Regions from separate parts of the Vibrio gigantis genome, predicted to be linked through region 2. Evidence: riboswitches for the same ligand, from Rfam matches in the RefSeq annotation. Region 2 holds a riboswitch; the other holds the start of a gene.

Region 1 (7,852 bases), 860 kb from region 2:
ACAAACAAAGACTACTTTTACATTGTCGAGCTGAGCTTCAATCGCAGGAAGATCCAGTTGCCACTCAGCGGTTAGAGGCACAACTTTTCGCTCAACACCGATCGTCTCTGCACTGATTGCGTACATGCCGTAAGTAGGTGGGCAGTAAAGAATAGCGTCTTCGTTCGGCTCACAGAAAGCACGAATCAATAACTCGATACCTTCATCAGCACCACGAGTCGTCAGTGTTTGCTCTGGTTTCACACCTGCATATTGTGCGTAAGCGTCAATCAACTCTTTAGGCTGACATTCACTGTAACGGTTAAGACGAGACAGGTTTAGGTTGTACTCGTTATCAAACGGAGATTCGTTGGCGTTTAGCCATACATCACCCGTACCGCCAATGCGTCTTGCAGACAAGTAAGGTGTAAGAGCCTGAACTTGTTTTCTTGCTAACTTTTCCATGCCCTACCCTTATTTCGCTTTATTTAACTTTTCAACTCGAATAGTCACAGCGCGTTTGTGTGCATCCAACCCTTCAGCTTCCGCCATCGTTACTACAGTTGGCGCTAGGCCTTTCAAACCATCGGCTGTTAGCTCTTGTACCGTCATACGCTTAGAGAAATCAGCCAAACCTAGGCTTGAATATGTCTTCGTATAACCGTAGGTCGGTAATACGTGGTTTGTACCAGACGCATAATCACCTGCAGATTCTGGAGACCAGTCACCAAGGAAGATTGAGCCTGCATTATCGAGCAGTGGAAGCAATTCACGTGGGTTCTTGGTTTGAACGATCAAGTGTTCAGGACCGTAGAAGTTCGAAATCGCAATCGCTTGAGTGATCGACTCCGCAATGATAATTAGGCTTGAAGCCAATGCTTGCTGAGCGATCGTGGCGCGAGACAGCTCTTTCAACTGCTTTTGTACCGCTTCGGTTACTTGGTCTGCCACAATTGGAGATGGTGTTACCAATACCACTTGTGAATCAGGACCGTGCTCCGCTTGGCTCAACAAGTCTGCCGCTATGAAGTCTGCATCAGCCGTTTCATCGGCAATGACTAAAACTTCAGACGGGCCAGCAGGCATATCAATCGCCGCACCGCGGAAGTCATTGCTCACTTGGCGCTTCGCTTCCGTTACGTAGGCATTACCTGGGCCGAAAATCTTATCGACTTTAGCCACACTCTCGGTACCGTAAGCCATTGCTGCAACCGCTTGACCACCACCAACGTTGTAAACCTCGTCGATCTTGCAAAGCTTAGCGACATACAAGATTTCATCAGCGATTGGCGGAGGTGAACAAAGCACCACCTTACGACAACCTGCGATTTGTGCAGGTACACCTAACATAAGAACCGTTGACGGAAGTGGCGCACTGCCACCAGGAATATAAAGGCCAACAGTATTAATCGCGCGAGTCACTTGCTCACACACAACGCCCGGTTGTGTCTCAACTTTGATAGGTTGAGGCTTTTGAGCTTCGTGGAACTTAGCAATGTTGCTATAAGCTTGCTCAAGCGCTTGCTTCATTTCTGGTGTTAGACGAGCGCACGCCTCTTCGATTTCATTTGAACTGACTCGAATGGATTCAGGAGTTACACCATCAAACTTTTCAGTCAGCTCTTTAAGCGCGGCATCGCCTTCATTTCGTACTTTTGCAATAACATCAGAAACAGTCGCTGTGATGTTTGCACCTTCAGTAATAGCTGGACGCTCTAATACCGAGTCTTGCTGTGATTCACTTAAAGATTGCCAAACAACGGTTCTCATCGCCACTACCCCATCATTTTTTCGATTGGTAATACTAGAATCGAGCTCGCACCCAACTCTTTAAGCTGTTCCATTGTTTCCCAGAACAAGTTCTCTGTACTTACTAGGTGCACGGCAACTTTGTCTTTGTCTGTCGATAGTGGAAGAACCGTTGGGTCTTCAGCACCAGGCAGTAGTGCTTTGATTTGCTCTAGTTGAGAGGTTGGCGCGTGAAGCATGATGTACTTCGACTCTTTCGCTTGTTGAACACCCTGCATACGAGTCAGTAGTTTTTCAATCAATGCAGTTTTGTCAGCGTCGAACTCACCAACACGTTGAATCAGTGTTGCTTTAGATTGGAAGATAGCTTCTGCTTCTTTTAGGCCGTTCGCTTCTAGCGTCGCACCTGTAGAAACTAAATCGGCGATAGCGTCTGCTAGGCCTGCGCGAGGCGCTACTTCAACCGAGCCTGTTAGCATACAAGTGCTGAATTCAACACCCTGCTCGTCCATGTAGGCTTTAAGTAGTTGTGGGTAGGTTGTCGCAATACGTTTGCCCGCTAAGTCTTGTGGGCCGTTGTATTCTTCGTCTTTGTTGATAGCGATAGAAAGGCGGCAACCACCGAAGTCTAAACGACGTAGTGTGCGGAACTCTGAAGGCTCTTTAAGAGCAACACGGTCTAAACGAACTTCTTCTAGTTCATTTTCACCGATAAAACCAAGGTCAACCACACCATCCATGATAAGACCTGGGATGTCGTCATCACGAACTAATAACAAGTCGATTGGCATATTTAGTGAATGAACCACTAGGCGCTCACCCATGATGTTAAATTTAACACCACATTTTTTAAGTAGGTCTTGGCACTCTTTACTTAAGCGACCTTTCTTTTGAATTGCGATTCTTAGGCGTTGTGTCTGCATTGCTGTATCCCTGTGCAAATATTTGAATTTATTGATTATTTAAAAACGCTAAAACTAAAAAACCCTCGGAAGACTCTGTCATCCCGAGGGTTTAAATCTAAATTCTTTTGACTTAACCTCCGGGAGTAATCTTGCTCCCGGGTATACGTAAATCTCCCCGAAAGACTAGATAGGGTGATGATGGTGATGAATGTTCATTACTAATTTACGCATACTTATCAGCTCTTAGGTTGTTTGCTGTCTTGTCTCCACACTAACTAAGGTAAGATCCTTTTTCAACCATTTATTCGAACTTTTTTCACGAAACTTAAAATTAAATTAACAGGCACAAAAAAGGGAGGCCGACGCCTCCCTGATAGTTTACTGATTAACTTTCATTTTTAGCTTTTGCATGTCGCCATTTTGCAGCGAGAGAAGTAAGCCAATGCAAAACATACAGCAACAAACGTTAGAGACGCTGCGCCAAATGCGATGCCAATTGAAGATGTCATACCTAGAGTGATGAAACCAATGCAAGATACGAACGCTACAGACAACGCGTATGGAAGCTGTGTTGATACGTGGTCGATGTGGTTACAACGAGCACCTGTAGAAGACAGAATCGTTGTATCTGAGATTGGAGAACAGTGGTCACCAAATACAGCACCCGCTAGAACCGCACTTAGCATCGGAAGAATCAGCGCGATGTCAGATGCAGCAGCCATATCACCCGCGATAGGTAGCATGATACCGAACGTACCCCAAGATGTACCTGTCGAGAAAGCCATAATACCGGCTAGAAGGAACAGGATAACTGGTAACCAGTGGTAATCAATGCTGCCCGTTACTAGAGACGATAGGTAAGAACCTGTTTTCATGTCGCCGATTACAGAACCGATAGTCCAAGCGAATACAAGAATCAATATAGCGCCAAACATAGAGCTTGCGCCGATCCACATTGTTCTTGCGATGTCTGCCATAGATAGCTTCTGTTTAAATACAGTCGCTAGCGCCACTAGTAGACCGATGATGCCACCGTAAACAAGAGACTTGCCAACATCGGTATTTTCGAATGCACCAAGTAGGTTAAACGCTTGACCATCAGCAGCTAGCGCTTGACCGCCGGTGTAAAGCATTGCTGCAACCGTCGCAACAATTAACGAAACGATCGGCATAATTAGGTCAGAAACAGAACCATTCTCGCTCTCTTCGATGTCTAGCTCTTCGTTTAGATCGTGAGCTTGCTTTTGATCGTTGTCACCTTCAAAGCCACGACCTTGAGATGCTTCGATCTCATGCTCACGCATCTTACCAACATCTAGACCGAACCATGCCACTGCGAACACCATTAGTAGTGCAAACACAGCGTAGAAGTTCATTGGGATAAGACGAACGTAAGCACCCAGTGCTGAATATTCAGTTACACCGTGTGTTACTAAGATGCCACCAATAATAGTAATGATGTATGCACCCCAGCTAGAAGCTGGCATGATCACACACATTGGAGCAGCGGTAGAATCGAGAATATAAGCAAGCTTAGCGCGAGATACGTAGAAACGGTCTGTTACAGGGCGAGAGATAGCACCTACCGCTAAGCTGTTGAAGTAATCATCCACGAAGATGAATACACCTAAGAAAGCAGCAAGTAGTTTTGAACCACGTTTGCTCTTAACGCGAGACTGAGCCCACTCAGCGAATGCACGAGTACCGCCAGACAGTGTTAATAGTGCAGTTGTCATTCCAAGAATAATTAGGAATGCAATGATGCTCATGTTCCAAGTGTTAATGCCACCATCTTCGATGAAAACACCAGATGCTTTAGTAAACACGTAGCTCGCTGCGTTACCTACTGAGTAGTCAGCAAGTAAAATCGCACCCATGATGATACCGACACCCAAAGAAACCAATACACGGCGGGTAACAATAGCAAGGCTCAAAGCCACAAGGGGCGGAAGCAAAGATAAAGGTGATGTTGCAAAATCTATTAAATTCATGATCTTCAAAAACCAGTTTTTTATTTGGCTAGAGATCTACTGCAGACAAACTTGATACGGCTGACCAAGCTCATGTTGAACTAAGCGAAAGGGAAGTGAACACTTCACCCAACCCTACAGTAGCGCTCCATAGTTTAAAATTAAGACTATGGCAGTGTTGTACCTATTGAGCACAACCCCAGCAAATTGCTTAGATATACAATTTACTTCGGCAATTACACCTTTCATTCCCGTTCATTGGCATCACCCCAACGGAAGTTACTTTTTATAATTGCACCTCTACGTGCGATAACACTATTAACCGTGCAAACCAGAGTTTAACAACAGATTAACCAAAGCTTCGCATCAGGTAGCCGCAATTGTACTCATCAAGAGCAACAATGCAACATATCATTCCGAGAAAAATAGCTTTTTGTTAATGAACTAATCAATAAGAGAATAGTCTACATAAGTTCACTACTCCACCAGTCACATATCAATTTTTAAGATAATCTTAATAATTATTATAAATTCAATAGAAATACAGCTCTGGATTTTCAACTATTCATCTCACTTTTATATTTAAAGATGTAATAGAAGAAATACTATTTGTTTTATTCCTAGGCTCTGTTTATTATTAGGAAGATTATTTAGTTTACCTTGATGGAAAATATCATGTCTGAATTAACAAAAACTCTATTAAATATCCGCAGCCTTCGTGCGTTCTCACGTGAATTAACTCTTGAGCAACTTGAAGAAGCACTAGACAAGCTGACTATTGTTGTACAAGAGCGTCAAGAGTCTGAAGCTGAAGAACGTGCTGCTAAAGCCGAGCAAGAAGCTAAACTTTCTGCTATTGCTGAACAAATTGCAAAAGACGGAATTGATGTTGCCGATCTTATTGCTGCACTTTCTGGTGAAGCAAAATCTAAAACAACAAAAGCGAAACGCGCTCCTCGCCCAGCGAAATACAAATATGTAGACGCAAACGGTGACGAGAAGACTTGGACAGGTCAAGGTCGTACACCTTCAGCTATCCAAGAACAGCTAGATGCTGGTAAATCTCTAGAAGAGTTTGCTATCTAAACATTTAGCTTACTTAGTGAGTAATCAATTACACGCTAAGCAATAGAATTAATATTTAAGTCGACCAAAGTATTATTTACGAATTAAATATATTCAGAAACAAAAAAGGCTCCTTTCGGAGCCTTTTTTATATTTGTACTATCAGTATTAGAAACCAACTGATAGTTGCACTGATTAAAGAAAGTACCTTATCTTTCCCAGTACGCTTCTTCTAAACTATCTTCTCTTTCTGGAAGACCACGTGATAAACGTGGGGAGTGCTGAACTAACACTTCGTAACTTGCACGGTTTGAATATTTACAAACTTGTGAGAAAGAGGAGTACGTCAAAAATGAATGTTGGTGCTTACTTGAGTTTGGCACATTTTCTTTGTGGTACTTATTAGCAGCCATATCATGCAATAAAGCCGATAAAGCAGCATCACCCGCACCATTGGTGTTTTTGATCTTTTCTGGACCACCCATGTAAGGCGCAATGTGTGAATACACCTTAGTTGGGTTTTCACATAAATCTTTATGCGCAGGGCGGCTAAATTCAAAACGGTTGAACTCAGCAATTGAACCTGGAAGTAAAGGCAGTGACGTTTCACGCTTAGCTGCATCTTCCGTATAGCCAGCCATAAATAGACCAACAGGTCCCGCAGTGCATAGAACAAGATCTACCCACTCTAACGCTTTATCTGATGCAGCCAGTGGATCGCTTTCACCCGTTAATGCTTCAGCTTCGTCTTCATTCATTGCAACAACCGTTACGTGTTGCTCAAGGAAATCTTTCCAGAATTCTGGATCATCTTGAATAACGAACTTAGTACCCAATGTAAGAACTACTGGCACATCGTATTTCTTCGCGTACTCGATCGCTTTCATTGTTGCTTCAGGCATAGGGTCACCTGGTTTACAACGAACTAAATAAGCCGTTAAAACTAAAGCAGAAGCACTTTTGAAGATTTTTTCAGGAATGCTTTCTGGTTTTAATTGGTTCATTTGTCCTTCGCTAATTGCGAAAGTACGTTCACCGTCTTCTGTAATTAATGCAAAACAGCGACCGATTGCACCATCTACCCCTTGTAAATGGTTCAGATCCATTCTGCTTGATGTATTACATAAATAGCGGTAACCGTAGCTACCAATCTTAATATCTTGGCTCATGACACCCAGTAGAGTAGAACGGTCATCCGCTAGCACTGAATAGTTGTGTAATGTGTTACCAATTGTGCCACCAGCGTATTCATTAGTAATCAGGCACTGTTCTTTTAATTCTTGATATAAAGATTCAGCGGCTGCGTCACCAATAACCAGTGAATGTCCCTTGCTCAAACCATACTTCTCAATAAGTTCAGAACTCACCTTTGCTTCAATATCCACCAATGTTTGGTCAATACCGATAATATGAGTGCGTGACATTCTTTTACTGCTTTGAGCTTGGCTCACTAGAGGATCACGAGCGTGAACCGGAAAGTAGTGCTTTGATTTACGTTGTCCAGGGAATTTCATAGGGCTAGTCTAAGTCAAGGGGAAATAGGTGGCGGATTCTACCGCGCTATATTTAACGCGGCAATCTTTCAAACTATAGCAAACGTTTGCTGAAGGTTTTTTTTATTCGCCTTCCATAAAGCTTAAATCAGGCAGCATGCCCAAATGCTCTGCGTAACGTTTCTGATTAAACTCCGCGCCGTTTTTCATAACGTCAAATACTTCAATTGCCAATGCACATGCCATAGCCGCAATTGCCTCTTCACGAGGAGTACCAGTCATCATTAAACGCATCAACGTCTCTTTCACTTTCACTGGCTCGCCATCTTCAAGCTGGTTCTCGATAATCTCAATCAGCTCTTCTTCTTGCATAAATTCATTTTGTTCAGACATTTTTTTATCTCAGGTCTTGGATTTCGAGCGACTATGCCACATATACTTCTGACATCCTAGCGACTCACCTCGCTCTCATGCGATTCTCTAACAAAGTCAGCGCACTATTTGTGCAAATGAAACTGTGATTCCGGTCTCGGATCTGTCACGGCGTTTCTCTTTCTGTTAGAATCTGCGACCAAGTAATAGTAACGGTGTTTAGACATGTCAGATATCAGCTCTGGAAACAGCGAAAAGAAAGTAATTGTCGGTATGTCCGGCGGTGTAGATTCGTCAGTATCGGCGTATCTTCTTCAGC
Region 2 (7,852 bases):
AAGTTGAAATCTGTACCAATGCCTACAACATTCTTGTTGATGAAGTTGGCTTCCCTCCTGAAGACATTATTTTTGACCCGAATATCTTCGCGGTTGCGACTGGCATTGATGAACATAACAACTATGCGGTTGATTTCATTGAAGCAGTGGGAGATATCAAACGCGATCTCCCTCATGCGATGATCTCTGGTGGCGTATCGAACGTGTCGTTCTCATTCCGTGGCAATAACTACGTCCGTGAGGCAATCCACGCAGTATTCCTATATCACTGTTTTAAAAACGGTATGGATATGGGCATTGTAAATGCTGGTCAGCTGGAGATTTACGATAATGTTCCTGAAGACCTGCGTGATGCTGTTGAAGATGTAGTACTAAACCGTCGTGATGATTCGACGGAACGTTTGCTTGATATGGCAACTGAGTACCTAGAGCGAGCAGTAGGTAAAGTTGAAGACAAGTCAGCTCTAGAATGGCGAACTTGGCCTGTAGAGAAGCGCTTAGAGCACTCTTTAGTTAAAGGTATTACAGACTTTATAGTTGAAGACACTGAAGAAGCTCGTGTTAATGCCTCTCGCCCTATTGAAGTGATTGAAGGTCCTCTAATGGACGGCATGAACGTTGTAGGTGACCTATTTGGTGAAGGTAAGATGTTCTTACCACAGGTAGTTAAGTCTGCGCGTGTAATGAAGCAGGCTGTTGCGCACTTAGAACCGTTCATCAATGCATCCAAAGAAGTGGGTGCGACTAACGGTAAGATTCTGTTAGCGACCGTTAAAGGCGATGTTCACGATATCGGCAAAAATATCGTTGGCGTGGTTTTGCAGTGTAACAACTACGAAATTATCGACTTAGGCGTAATGGTTTCTTGTGAAAAGATTCTTAAGGTCGCTAAAGAAGAGAACGTCGACATTATCGGCTTATCTGGTTTGATAACGCCATCTCTTGATGAAATGGTACACGTTGCCAAAGAGATGGAAAGACAAGGCTTTAAGCTTCCTCTATTGATTGGTGGCGCGACCACCTCTAAAGCGCATACCGCGGTGAAGATTGAGCAAAACTACTCTGAGCCAGTGGTTTATGTAAATAACGCCTCTCGTGCTGTGGGCGTATGTACCTCACTTCTCTCTGATGAATTGAAACCTGCTTTCGTCGAGAAGTTAGATATCGATTATGACCGCGTTCGTGATCAACATAATCGTAAGAAACCTCGTACTAAGCCTGTGACACTTGAAAAAGCTCGTGCTAATAAAGTGGCGATCGATTGGGACGCTTATACACCACCGGCACCGGCTAAGCCGGGAGTGCACATATTCAATGACTTCGATGTGGCTACGTTACGTAATTATATCGATTGGACGCCATTCTTCATGACGTGGTCTTTAGTTGGTAAGTACCCTGCGATTCTTGAGCATGAAGAAGTGGGCGAAGAAGCGAAACGTTTATTCAAAGACGCGAACGATCTGTTAGACCGTGTGGAGAAAGAGAAACTACTTGAAGCTCGTGGTATGTGTGCGATGTTCCCTGCCAACAGTGTTGGTGATGATATTGAGGTGTATACCGATGAATCTCGTACCGAAGTTCTAAAGGTTCTACACAATCTTCGTCAACAAACAGAGAAACCCAAAGGCTTTAACTATTGCCTGTCTGATTACATCGCTCCAAAAGACAGTGGTAAAGCGGACTGGATTGGTGGCTTTGCGGTAACGGGTGGTATCGGTGAACGAGAGTTGGCTGATGAATACAAAGCGAAAGGTGATGACTACAATGCGATCATGATTCAGGCGGTTGCTGACCGATTGGCTGAAGCGTTCGCGGAGTATCTGCATAAAGAAGTGAGAAAGGACATTTGGGGTTACTCACCCGATGAGGATTTGTCTAACGACGATTTGATTCGAGAGAAGTACCAAGGCATTCGTCCTGCTCCGGGTTACCCTGCTTGTCCAGAGCATACAGAGAAAGGTACGTTGTGGGAGTTGATGGACGTTGAAAAAGCAATCGACATGTCGCTAACGACGAGCTACGCAATGTGGCCAGGTGCTTCCGTGTCTGGTATGTACTTCTCACATCCTGATGCCCGATACTTTGCGATTGCACAGATTCAGCAGGATCAAGTGGATAGCTATGCTGACCGTAAAGGCTGGGATATGTTAGAGGCAGAGAGATGGTTGGGGCCAAATATTAACTAATGATTGTTCCATAACGTAAAAAGGAAAAGGGTTGCTCAAGAGCAACCCTTTTTGTTCCTGTGATTTGGCTAATTCAAACCAATCTGTTAACCGCCTCTCTTATTCAAATAGCTCTTGATGCAGTTTTTGAATTGCCAGTTTAGATACAGACTCATCCAACAAGAAGCATAGGTTGTGTGGACTTGCCCCGTAACAAATCATGCGCAGGTTGAAGTCTTCAAGAGTGCCGAACACCTGCTTCGCATAGCCTTTACTTTCACTCATGTTGTTACCAATAAGGGCAACAAGGCATAGATCGTGCTCAATATCGACAGAACACAGCTCTTCAAGCTCAAGACGAGCGGCTTCAGGTAGCTCAGGAGCACCACCTGATGTGTCCGTTTGATCCAGAGTAAGTGAAACACTGATCTCTGAGGTGGTGATAAGATCGACCGAGATCTTATGTTTAGCAAGGATCTCGAACACTTTTGCCAAAAAACCATACGCATGGAACATGTTAGCGCTACGGAGTGTAACCATGGTTTGGTTACATCGTAGGGCAAGCGCTCTGAACAGTGGAGAGCTTTCTACCTGTTGGCGAATCCAAGTGCCACCTAATTCTGGTGCTTTAGAGGAGCCGACAAATACCGGGATTTGGTGGCGCAGTGCAGGTACTAGAGTTGATGGGTGCAAGATCTTCGCACCAAAATTTGCCATTTCCGATGCTTCACTGAAGCTGATCTCAGGGATAGGGGAAGCTTTAGGTGCAATACGAGGGTCAGTAGTGTAGATACCTGGAACATCCGTCCAGATCTCTAAACCAATCGCCTGTACCGATTCGGCAATCAGTGCTGCTGAATAATCACTGCCACCTCGGCCTAAAGTCGTGGTGTTGCCTTCGCTATCAGCACCGATAAAGCCTTGGGTAACGACTACTTGTTGTCGGCAAAGTGGAATAAGTTTCTCTTGTGCTAGAGCGGCAATATCTTCTAGTTGAGGTTCGGCTTTACCAAAATCATCATTAGTACGCATTACATCTCTGATATCGAAACGAACAGCAGGGGTGCCTCGTTCACGAATGATTTGAGCCAAGATGTGTGTCGACATCAACTCGCCACATGCGACGAGGTGATCAGTCAGTTTGGTACTGGTTTGGAATGATGCGGCCTCTGCAGCGCTTGCAATGTCATCAAGAATACAGTGAACTTCTTTCTCGATGCTGATTGGGTCTGCGAGTTGGTCAAGAATTGCATTATGAATGTCCGTTAATTGCGCCATTAGTTCCTGACGACGAGCTTTGTCTTGAACACCATTCGCCAGTTCAACTAGCAAGTTAGTGACGCCAGAGCATGCACTACTCACGACCAGTTTCGTATTTGAGTTGTTTTCAATAATGGCAGCACAACGGCTCATTGCTTCAAAGTTGGCAACACTTGTTCCACCAAACTTAGCGACATTAAAAGAACCAGCTACATTAGATGCACTCACGATATATCTCCCACGACTTCCTAAAATAAAATTACGGTTGGGTAATCCAACGTCCGATGTTTTTCGAAGAGAGTTTTAGAGCAAAAAGAGAGGAATTATTAGAATAGTAACCTCAGAAGCTCTTCACCATATAGAAATGGCGACAGTTGACGGGATTCAGCCCGCTCAACCGATAATAAAGGTCCTGCATCCTTTTATTATCTCGGCACTGCTCCCCATAAATGTTTTGTATTGGAAATGCGGTTCCACAAAACATCTGCCTGGGCAGTGCTCCTCTTCTGCTAGATAGCCATTTCATTGAACGTGTTTGCGGTAACAATGTCAATTGGTAACTTGAGATTATTGAAAAATAATTTTAACAATTATGTGACAGTGGTTTGACCTCAATACTTATGGCTAATTGCTGAGGTAATCAATTTGCTTTAGGGTGGATTGTTCACAACATTAACGTAAGGGATGTACATGTCTAATTTAACACTCACTACTGCTATCGATAGCTTTTATCCACCACACCGAACGTTAATGGGACCAGGTCCTTCTGATATTTCACCTCAAGTGCTACAGGCTTTGAGCCGTCCTACGATAGGTCACCTAGATCCGTTGTTTATTGCGATGATGGATGAGCTTAAACAGCTTCTTAAGTACGCTTTTCAGACTGAAAACGAATTTACGATTGCCGTTTCTGCACCGGGCAGCGCGGGTATGGAAACCTGTTTTGTTAACTTGATTGAGCCTGGTGAAAAGGTAATCGTTTGTCGTAACGGTGTCTTCGGTGAGCGTATGCGAGAAAATGTGGTGCGCTGTGGTGGCGAAGCCATCCTTGTTGACGACGAGTGGGGCAAGCCTGTTTCTGTCGACAAAGTAGAAAAAGCATTGGCAGAAAACCCCGATGCTGTTGCTGTCGCGTTTGTGCATGCCGAGACATCAACTGGAGCGCTATCGGATGCTCAAGCTATCTCGGCTATTGCTCGTCAGTTTGATGCCTTAACGATTGTCGATGCGGTGACATCATTAGGTGGTGTGCCATTGCTGGTTGATGAGTGGCAGCTTGATGCGGTTTATTCGGGAAGCCAGAAATGTCTATCTTGTGTGCCGGGTTTGTCTCCAGTGACTTTCTCTCAGCGTGCTGTCGAGAAAATGAAGGCGCGTCAATCACCAGTACAAAGTTGGTTCTTAGATCAGAGCTTGGTATTAGGTTATTGGAGTGGCGAAGGTAAGCGTAGCTATCACCATACTGCACCTGTAAACAGTCTTTATGCGCTACATGAGTCTCTTGTGCTACTGAAAAATGAAGGCCTAGATAATGCCTGGTCTCGCCATCACGCAATGCATCAAGAGTTGAAAGAGGGAGTCGAAGCTTTAGGACTGAAGTTTGTGGTTGATGAAGATAGCCGCTTACCACAACTTAACGCACTTTATTTCCCTGAAGGAATTGATGAGGCTAAGATCAGATCGCAGCTTCTAGAAGAATATAACCTTGAAATCGGTGCTGGGCTTGGCTCTTTGGCTGGTAAGGCGTGGCGTATCGGCCTAATGGGTTACGGTGCTCGTAAAGAGAATGTCGCGCTGTGTCTAAAAGCGCTAAAAGATGTTTTGAAATAGTTGTAATTAACTGAAATTAAAAAAAGCGCACGAGAGAACGTGCGCTTTTTTTGTTTGCTTTAAAGGTAATACGACGAATTAATATCTCGTAAACTCTTAGTTACTCTGCCGACGAGACGTTGTTTTCAGCTTGAGATATTTTCTTGTATTGAACCTGTGAAAAGTCTCTGTTTGGGAATAAAAACTTTGCTTCGCTACGGATCTGTTCCGCCTTACTTTCTTCTCCGAGCCCTTGATACGCCAAAATCAAGTTACTGTAGAAAGCAGGTCTTGGCTTGCTCTTTATGATCTCCAACGACCAATCAATGTAAGGCTGTATAAGGCTAGGATCGGCTTTATATAGACCAATGTTAAGGTAGGTGCTGTATATGTCCCAATCGTAGCGATCTTTCCAAACGACTGGGTTAGTCACTTGTTTGAGAATATCTGGGTTCTTTGGCTTAGACAGTTCAAACTTAGTCAGTACATAGTTGGTATGCAGAGCGCTCAACATATAAAAACTCACCAAGATAGGTATTACTAAGCTCGATACTCGAAACAAGGTTTTACTTATGATACTGAACGGCTGTTGATAATGTCGGGAAGAGCGTTGATCGACCCAGTAAATCAATATAATGAACGTTATCCAGTGAATTGCAGAGTGATAAAAAGGATACTCAAGCTGGGAGTGTAAAAGGATTGGGATGAATAAAGCGAGCAGAGCTAGTCGCGTTCCTTTTGCAGAACTTGCTATGCGTGACATAACCAATATTGCAGCTATCAAGATCCCGATGATTGGTACAATTCCCCCTTCTACTCCCCAAAACAGGAATTCATTGTGCGGGTGATCCATTGAAGGAAGACCTGGATGATAGTTCGAGTTGAGTTGATGTTGGCGAGCTGTATATAGCGTGTACTCAGACTCAAATTTTCCGTAACCATAACCTGTAAATGGCTTTTCGATCATCATATCTAGAGCTTGTGGAAACGTATAAGCTCTTGGGCTTTCTAAGTTAGCCCTTTTGCTTGCGAGGCTGTCAGTCGAACTGAGGCTGATCACCGAAAAAGCGACGATGACACCGACAAGCACTGATGCGCACCAACCGTAGAAGCGTTTCTTGGTCGAGAATTTGTATAGGTAAGGCAGAATACATACAAACCCAATGACAGCTGCCAACCATCCCGTACGTGACGCAATAATAATTAGTAAGGGTACAGTTAAGGTTGGAGTTAAATACAGTAAGAATGACTCGCTAATCTTGTGATTATATTTAGCGGGCTGTCTCGCTAAAAGATAAGCAGATAGCACAAAACCAGTAGCAAGGAAGCTTGCCATTACATTAGGCTGTTGGAATATCCCATATGGTCGGTTCGCAGAAGTGTTGTAACCAAATAGGTTGCCAGGCTCCAATAAGAAATATTGCATATAGCCAAAGAGTGCTTGTATAACCACAGCAAGCACAATGAACCACAACATGCGTTGCTTGTGCTTATTGCTGAACTTAAATTGCTGCAGCACGACGAACAGTGCGAAGCCTGCCCATAACCCGAGTAAGCGCCCTGATGCTCCTTGAGGTGCGGCATTGCTGTATAGAATCGGCAGTGTCAGTATCACGCAGCTGATCAGTAAACCTACGGTTAGCTTGGAATATTTAAGTACCCGATTTGTCGCTAGTTGATAAAAACCAATTGCTAAGGTGAAGCTTAATGCTAGCCAAGTTGTTGGGTTAAATGATAACGCAAGGCCTGAGCCGCCAGGGTTCGGCATAAAAAAATGCATGGCTAACAAGAATACAACAGCTAAAGAAGCCAGAAATGCTTTATTGAGTGGCAGCTGAGTGACCTGATTTTCTAGCTGGGTACCGCTAGTGTGTATTGTTGCCATAAATCCCTAACCTTATAAAAACGGAGCTTGTTCCCTCTGAAACAAGCTCCGTTACTTTAACATTTTTCTGTGTGCTCGCAGGGCGCTATTTTACACCTACTTCAAATTTAACATAGGCTTAAGGAAGCGAGCTGTGTGTGAACCTTCGACTAACGCCACATCTTCAGGTGTACCTTCTGCAACAATCTCACCGCCACCTTGACCACCTTCAGGGCCAAGATCTAGGATCCAGTCTGCTGTTTTAACGACATCTAAGTTATGCTCAATCACCACAACCGTATTACCGTGATCGCGTAGTCTATGTAATACCGTCAATAGCTGCTGGATATCGTGGAAATGAAGACCTGTTGTTGGTTCATCAAGAATGTATAAGGTTTTTCCTGTATCTCGCTTGGATAGCTCACGCGCTAATTTAACACGCTGTGCTTCACCACCAGATAAGGTTGTCGCTGCTTGCCCTAATCGAATGTAAGAGAGGCCTACGTCCATGAGTGTTTGCAGTTTACGTGCAATCACTGGAACTGGATTAAAGAACGCACGCGCATCTTCTACGGTCATTTCTAGAACTTCGTCAATGGTTTTGCCTTTATAACGAACTTCTAGTGTTTCACGGTTATAGCGCTTACCTTTACACACATCACAAGGCACATATACATCGGGCAAGAAGTGCATCTCCACTTTGATTACACCATCACCCTGACAAGCCTCACAACGGCCACCTCGAACGTTAAAA

What was found. A riboswitch is a leader RNA that binds a small molecule or an ion and turns the genes downstream of it on or off. The one in region 2 is predicted to bind lysine.
Region 1: it holds a riboswitch for lysine, as region 2 does, so the genes downstream of both, OCV56_RS05475 (Na+/H+ antiporter NhaC family protein) here and lysC (lysine-sensitive aspartokinase 3) in region 2, are expected to answer to the same signal.

The regions. Positions count from the first base shown of each region.
Region 1 is NZ_AP025492.1:1,200,859-1,208,710, reverse strand. Features, by position in the region: gene hisC (histidinol-phosphate transaminase) at 1-444, opposite strand, end outside; gene hisD (histidinol dehydrogenase) at 454-1,755, opposite strand; gene hisG (ATP phosphoribosyltransferase) at 1,755-2,651, opposite strand; His leader region at 2,705-2,841, opposite strand; gene OCV56_RS05475 (Na+/H+ antiporter NhaC family protein) at 3,032-4,624, opposite strand; lysine riboswitch at 4,737-4,914, opposite strand; gene OCV56_RS05470 (H-NS family histone-like protein) at 5,279-5,689, shown strand; gene OCV56_RS05465 (inosine/guanosine kinase) at 5,878-7,182, opposite strand; gene OCV56_RS05460 (hypothetical protein) at 7,285-7,554, opposite strand; gene mnmA (tRNA 2-thiouridine(34) synthase MnmA) at 7,759-7,852, shown strand, end outside.
Region 2 is NZ_AP025492.1:338,858-346,709, forward strand. Features, by position in the region: gene metH (methionine synthase) at 1-2,186, shown strand, start outside; gene lysC (lysine-sensitive aspartokinase 3) at 2,286-3,653, opposite strand; lysine riboswitch at 3,762-3,939, opposite strand; gene OCV56_RS01625 (pyridoxal-phosphate-dependent aminotransferase family protein) at 4,116-5,255, shown strand; gene OCV56_RS01630 (PglL family O-oligosaccharyltransferase) at 5,356-7,119, opposite strand; gene uvrA (excinuclease ABC subunit UvrA) at 7,216-7,852, opposite strand, start outside.